DNA from 3 places in the Streptomyces sp. NPDC006544 genome. Region 2 is predicted to be linked to each of the others. Evidence: riboswitches for the same ligand, from Rfam matches in the RefSeq annotation. Region 2 holds a riboswitch; each other region holds the start of a gene.
What was found. A riboswitch is a leader RNA that binds a small molecule or an ion and turns the genes downstream of it on or off. The one in region 2 is predicted to bind cobalamin.
Positions count from the first base shown of each region.

Region 1 (2,257 bases), on a different contig from region 2:
CGGGATCCGGAACGCCCGCCACAACTGCCGCCCGGCCACCCCCGCCGGGCCGAGCAGTACGGCGAGGGTCGCGGCGGCCACCAGCGGGCCGCCCGGCCAGGGCGGCAGGCACACGGCGGTCACCGTCAGCCCGACCCCGAGCAATGCCTTCTCCAGCGGGTGGCGGCCGCGCCAGCGGCTGCCGTGGGCAGCCACGTCGATCGGCAGCACCGCCTACGCCTCCGAGGAGGCGGGTGCGGGAGCCGCGGCGGCGGCCGCGCCCTGGCGGCGGCCCCTGCGGACGCCGAAGTAGTACGCCAGCACACCCGCGCCCAACGCCGCCTGCAGGGCGAACAGCGCCGACTCCACCTCCCCGGAGGGGGGTTCGTACAGCGGCGAGAACCACGGCTCGTAATCCGGCTCGAGCTCGGTGATGGCCGCCTCCGCCTGCGCGTCGGCGCCCGCGAAGGGCTCCTCCTTGCCCTCGCCGAGGCCGAGTGCGAGGGGGATGACGGCGAGCGCCGCCACCATGAGCAGCAACAAGCCGTTGATCTTCGTGTTCCTGGACAGGCCGCTCATCGGACCGCCGCCTCCCCTTCGGTCTTCGCTTCGGTCTTCGCATCGGGCTTCTCGTCGGGCTTCTCGTCGGTCTGCTCCGCGGTGCGGGCGGGCGCCGGCTTCGAGACGCCGAGCCGGACGAGGTCCGACGCGCTCGCCTGCAACAGCAGCCGCATCACGAGGACGGTCAGCAGGCCCTCGCTCACGGCCAGCGGGATCTGCGTGACCGCGAAGATCCCTCCGAACTTGGCGAGCGAGCCCGGGAACCCGGTGGCCGGGTCCGGGAAGGCGAGCGCGAGCTGGACGCTGGTGACGCAGTAGGTGACCAGGTCGGCGACGAAGGCACCGAAGAAGACGGTGACCATCAGGGGCAGGGCGAACCCGCGCAGCAGCCGGTAGACGGCGTAGCCCGCCCACGGACCGGCGACGGCCATCGAGAAGACGTTGGCGCCGAGGGTGGTGAGCCCGCCGTGTGCCAGCAGCAGGGCCTGGAAGAGCAGGGTGATCGTGCCGAGCACCGTCATGATCGGCGGCCGGAACAGGATCGCCCCGAGCCCCGTGCCGGTGGGATGCGAGCAACTGCCCGTCACCGAGGGGATCTTCAGGGCGGACAGGACGAAGGTGAAGGCTCCGGCCGCGCCGAGGAGCAGCGTGCTCTCGGGGTTGGCCTTCACCTCGCGGGTGAGCGAGCGGACGCCGTGGACGACGAAGGGAGCGGACGCGGCGCCCCAGGCGACCGCGTGCAAAGGGGGCAGGAACCCCTCGGCTATATGCATGAGTGGGGAGACCTCTCCAGCACCTCGTGGATGGACAACGCACCCTGGCCGGTCTCCTGGCTCACGGGTGCTGATGTCCCGGCCCCGCCTTCCCGGGCAGCACGGAAACTCCCGCGCAGCCCAGTGGCTTTCCCGCAGGAGTGGAGCCGGACTTCCCGATCACAGTGGCGAGGGCCGCACCGGTTTCCCACCGGTTTCCCGAACACCAAGGCCCGCTGACCCTAGTCGGCCGCACGGACCGGTAACAACCCGCCCCAAGGGTACCGATCGGCCACCGCATTCCGCTTGGTGCTCACCCTTCGTACCCGCGGGAGTGCCCCTCTGCCCCAATGTCCTCACGGGACCCTGGAGTTCCGCCTTCCCTTTCGCGCCGGGGAGGGGCGCTCCACCGACCCGCGATGTTCCGTACGACGAGCGGGCGGGCCCCGTTCGGGCGATGCCCGGTGGCGGTGGTGCCCGGCGGGGCCGAGGCTGGACGCGTGGCCGCAGACACCGATACCGCGAAGCGCTTCGACTACTCCGACCTGACCGCCGTCTACGTCAACTGCACGCTGAAGCGATCGCCGGAGCCCAGCAACACCGAGGGCCTGATCGACAAGAGCCGCACCGTGATGGAGGCGGCGGGTGTCCGGACCTCGCTCGTCCGCGCCGTCGACCACGACATCGCCACGGGCGTCTGGCCCGATATGACCGACCACGGCTGGGAGAGCGACCAGTGGCCGGTGCTCTACAGCCAGATCATGGACGCCGACATCCTCGTGCTGTGCGGACCGATCTGGCTCGGGGACAACAGCTCGGTGATGAAGCAGGTCATCGAGCGGCTGTACGCCTGCTCCTCGATCCTGAACGAGCACGGCCAGTACGCCTACTACGGGCGCGTCGGCGGGGCGCTGATCACCGGCAACGAGGACGGCGTCAAACACTGCGCCATGAACATCCTCTAC
Region 1 is NZ_JBEXOV010000001.1:2,312-4,568, reverse strand. Features, by position in the region: gene cbiQ (cobalt ECF transporter T component CbiQ) at 1-210, opposite strand, end outside; gene ABZY44_RS00025 (energy-coupling factor ABC transporter substrate-binding protein) at 214-549, opposite strand; gene ABZY44_RS00020 (energy-coupling factor ABC transporter permease) at 555-1,313, opposite strand; cobalamin riboswitch at 1,342-1,538, opposite strand; gene ABZY44_RS00015 (flavodoxin family protein) at 1,793-2,257, shown strand, end outside.
Region 1: another riboswitch for cobalamin. It lies ahead of ABZY44_RS00020 (energy-coupling factor ABC transporter permease); the one in region 2 lies ahead of cobN (cobaltochelatase subunit CobN).

Region 2 (2,257 bases):
GCGCACGGCGATGCCGGCCACGCGGGCGGCGCGCTCGGGGTCGGCGACGTAGGCGGGCAGGCCGTCCTCGTCCAGCTCCTTGAAGGAGAAGGGGACGGTGATCAGGCGGCCGTCGAACTCCGGGACGGCGACCTGGGTGGCTGCGTCGAGCGGGGACAGGCCCTCGTCGTTCTCCTCCCAGGCGCTGCGCGAACCGGTCAGGCACAGGGCCTGGAGGACCGGCACGCCGAGGCCGGCGAGCGCGCCCGCGTCCCAGGACTCGTCGTCACCGCCCGCCGAGGCGGTCGCGGGCTTGGTGCCGCCGGCGGCGAGGACGGTGGTGACCACCGCGTCCACGGACTCCAGCTCGGCGATCAGCTCCGGCTCCGGGGTGCGCAGCGAGGAGACGTAGAGCGGGACGGGACGGGCGCCGTGGGCCTCGACGGCCTCGCAGAGGGCGTGCACGAAGGCGGTGTTGCCGCTCATCTGGTGGGCGCGGTAGTAGAGCACGGCGATCCTGGGGCCGGTGTCCTGCCGCGCGGTCCGCTCCAGCGGGCCCCAGGTGGGGGAGGCCGCCGGGGGCTCGAAGCCGTGGCCGGTGAGCAGCACGGTGTCGGAGAGGAAGCGTGCCAGCTGGTCCAGGTTGGCCGGGCCGCCGTGGGCGAGGTAGCCGTGGGCCTCGGCGGCGATGCCGATCGGCACCGTCGAGGCCTCCATCAGCTGTGCGTCCGGGGCCTGTTCGCCGGTCAGGACGACGACGGGGCGGGTCTGGGAGGGGGCGAGGAGCAGGTCCAGGCCGTCCTGCCAGGCGCGCAGTCCGCCGAGGAGGCGCACGACGACCAGGTCGACGCCGTCGAGGAGACCGGGCAGGTCGTCGAGGGGGAGGCGGGAGGGGTTCGCGAACCGGTACGGGACGGGGCCGTCCGCGGCGGCGCGGGCACTGAGCAGATCGGTGTCGGACGTCGACAGCAGCAGGATCATGCGGCGGCAGGCCTTCCTCGGGGTTTCCGCGCCCCGGGCAGTGAGGACAACGGGAGTTCCTGACTCATCCGGTGGCCGTGGCCCTCGGATTCACAGTGGCGGGACCGCGCCGGAATCGCACCGGGCTTCCTCCCATGTCGCCGTCCTCGGCGATGACGGGCCGTGCGGTCCGTCGAAGGTCATCCTAGGCGGCAGGGGTCCCGGCGGGGAGTCCGGGGCGGTCCGGGGCAAGTCAGGGACGGTCCGGTACGGTCCGGGGCGCGGTCGGGGAGGGCCCGGAGGCACCGGTCGTGGCCGGTCGTGGCCGGTTCGGGGTGGTGATCGACACAGGAGACGGGCGCAGAATCGTGGGTATGCTCGCCGCCATGCCCACGCCCCCCTCCGCCGCCGCGCGGGACGAACCCGTCATACGGGATCGCGGCGACGCCTGCCCCGGCGCGCTGCGGCTGCACGCGGCGGACGACGGCTTCCTGGCGCGGATCCGGATACCGGCGGGCCTGCTCACCAGCGGGCAGGCCTCGGTCCTCGGGCTCGCCGCCGACCGCTTCGGCGACGGACACCTGGAACTCACCTCGCGCGGCAACGTCCAGCTGCGCGGACTCGCGGACGGCTGCGGCGCCGAGCTGGCGGAGCTGCTGGACGCGGCGGGTCTGCTGCCCGCACCCGGCCACGAGCGGGTGCGCAACGTCGTGGCGACGCCGACGTCCGGGATCCTCGGCGACGGACGGCCCGATGTGGTCCCGTGGGTACGGGAATTGGACCGGCTGCTCTGTGCGAGCGCACGGGCGACGGCCCTGTCCGGACGGTTCCTGTTCGCCGTCGACGACGGGCGCGGGGACGTCGCCGCCCTCGACCCCGACGTCACCGTGCTCGGCAGGGCGCAGGACCGGGCGCTGATCCGGCTCGGCGCGGCCGCCGACGCCGTGGAGGTGCCGGCCCCGGACGCACCCCGGGCGGCGCTGCTGGCCGCCGAGTACTTCCTCGACGCCGTCGACGCGGCGGGCACCCGCGCCTGGCGGGTGGCCGAGCTGCCCCCCGGACACGCCCTGGGCGCCGAGGAGTTCACCGGACGACTCACCGCCGCCGGCATCGCGGCGACCCGGAAGGGCGAGGTGGCGTGGCCCTACGCGCCGCCACCCCGGCCCTGGGGTCCGGGCACCGGCGACCGCACGCCCCTGTGCGTGCTGCTCCCGCTCGGCCGGCTGACCTCCGGTCAGTGGCGGGTGCTGGTGGAGGCCGCCGACCGGGGGGACGGCGAACTGCGCGTCACCCCGTGGCGGAGCGTGGTCCTGCCCGG
Region 2 is NZ_JBEXOV010000046.1:6,232-8,488, forward strand. Features, by position in the region: gene cobN (cobaltochelatase subunit CobN) at 1-960, opposite strand, end outside; cobalamin riboswitch at 993-1,141, opposite strand; gene cobG (precorrin-3B synthase) at 1,326-2,257, shown strand, end outside.

Region 3 (2,257 bases), on a different contig from region 2:
CCCGTGCCGGTGATGCCCATGGTGGTCACGACGCTCAGCAGGCACACGGTCACGATCGACAGTCCGCTCACCGCGATCGTCCGGGTGACCCCGCCACCGGTCACGCGGATCCTGTCCAGACGGGGACGGCCGTACGCCGCGTAGCCCAGGACGGAAGCGGCGAGCACCAAGGACAGCAGCAGGACGATGAGGGCGCCCAGCCAGCCGGGGGCCTTCCCGTCGTTGTACGCCTTGCCGTAGGCGTACGCGCCGTTCGACAGGAGCGCGAAGATCGGCAGGGGCGCGCACTGCCCGAGGAGGCGCCGCGCGTAGTGGACGGGGTCGTAGGGCAGGACGCCCTCGACGAGCAGGACGGTGGCCAGGACGAGCAGTGCCGCGGCGACGGCGAAACCGACGCCGGCCACGACGTGCTCGAACAGCGCCCGGCCGTGGTTGTCCCCATCGGCCGCGACGGCGCAGTAGGTGAGCGAGCTGAAGATCAGCCCGAGCAGGGCCGCGAGGAGCGCGGGAAGGGCTTGGTCGAGCGCCTCTTGCCGTCGGCCCGTCGGCACGCCCTCGCCGAGATAGTGGGAAATGACGATGAAGACCGCCGTGAGCGCGAATCCAGCGAGCACGCCGGAGAGTTGCGAGTAGAGCTCGGCGACCGACTGCACATCGAGGGCCGGGGGGTTGCACGCCATCGGCTGCTCCGGGATAGGCGACGTGACGCATCCTACGCCCGGGGAAGCCCCGTGCCGAGAGGTTCGAGGGCGGCCCCGGCGCGAGCAGTTGGACGTATCGGCCTGATGAAGCCGCCTTTGTGGTAACGGAGTTGCACTCGCATCACGAATGAAGGCCCACGGGCCGGCGGCGGCCAGCAGAACGGGTACGCGACTTCCCGGCCGGTGATGATCGTCCGTCTGGCAGACTGGGATGAGCTCTTCAGGCGGTGCAGGACAGGAAACCGGTGCGAATCCGGTGCGGTCCCGCCACTGTGACCGGACCTCCCCCGCGGGGGATCCGGGAGTCAGACACTGACGCACCGCCTTTTCCGTTCGACCAGGGGACGCGGATCCCCCGGAGAGGCTTCGTCATGTCGTCGTACCCCCGCGCCCTCCTGCGCGCGCTCGTGCCCGTCTCGTTCCTGATGTCCGTGACCGCCTGCGGAGGATCGCCCGGAGCGGAGGACGCGGCGGCCGGGGCGCCCGCCGCACCCGGGTATCCGTACACCGTCACCAACTGCGGTGTCAGCAGCACCTACCAGGCGCCGCCGCGGCGCGCGGTGGCGATGAACCAGCACGCCACCGAGCTCCTCCTCGCCCTCGGGCTCGAGGAGAAGATGGCCGGGACCGCCTACCTCGACGACGCCGTACTGCCCGACTACCGGCCCGCGTACGACAAGATCAAGGTGCTGGCGAAGGAATATCCCTCCAAGGAAGTCCTCCTCGGCGCCAACCCCGATTTCGTGTACGGGGGTTACTCCAGCGCCTTCGACAAGGCGCAGGGCCGGGACCGCCAGGTGCTCGCCGAGAGCGGGATCAACTCACGCCTCAGCGTGGAGTACTGCACCGAAGGGCCCGTCGGGCTGGACCAGCTCAAGACCGAGATCACCGAGGTGGCCCGGACCTTCGGAGTGCCCGAGCGCGGCGAGGAGCTCATCGCGCAGGAGCAGCGCCGCATCGACGCCGTCACCGGACGGGTGAAGGACAAGGCCAGGCCGACGGTCTTCGCCTACGACTCCGGCGATGCCTCCGCCTTCACCTCGGGAGGAAACGGCATCGGCAACGAGATCGTCTCGCTGGCGGGCGGGACGAACGTGTTCGCCGACCTCCAGGACACCTTCGGTGACGTGTCGTGGGAAAAGGTCATCGAGCGGAAGCCCGAGGTCGTCCTCATCTACGACTACGGCGGCACCACCGTCGAAGCGAAGAAGCAGCGCCTGCTGAACGACCCGGCGCTCGCGCAGGTTCCCGCCGTCAAGAACCGGCGGTTCGTCGTGCTCCCGCTGTCCTCCGCCGTACTCGGCGTGCGCGTGGCCGGCGCCGTCGAATCCCTGGGTGCCCAGCTGCACCCCGACGCCGCGTGAGGCGCCGGCTCGCCCGCGCGCTCACCCGTACGCCGGTCGTCCTGGCCGTGCTCGCCGCCGCACTGGTGGTGTCGGCCGTGGCCGGGCTGGCCCTGGGGCCGGTCCGGATCCCCCCGGGCCAGGTGCTCGACATCGTGCTCGGCGGACCGGGCGCGGGCCAGGGGCCAGGACCGGGGGCGGGACCGGGACCGG
Region 3 is NZ_JBEXOV010000009.1:67,032-69,288, reverse strand. Features, by position in the region: gene ABZY44_RS06925 (hypothetical protein) at 1-680, opposite strand, end outside; cobalamin riboswitch at 898-1,037, shown strand; gene ABZY44_RS06920 (ABC transporter substrate-binding protein) at 1,073-2,065, shown strand; gene ABZY44_RS06915 (iron ABC transporter permease) at 2,062-2,257, shown strand, end outside.
Region 3: another riboswitch for cobalamin. It lies ahead of ABZY44_RS06920 (ABC transporter substrate-binding protein); the one in region 2 lies ahead of cobN (cobaltochelatase subunit CobN).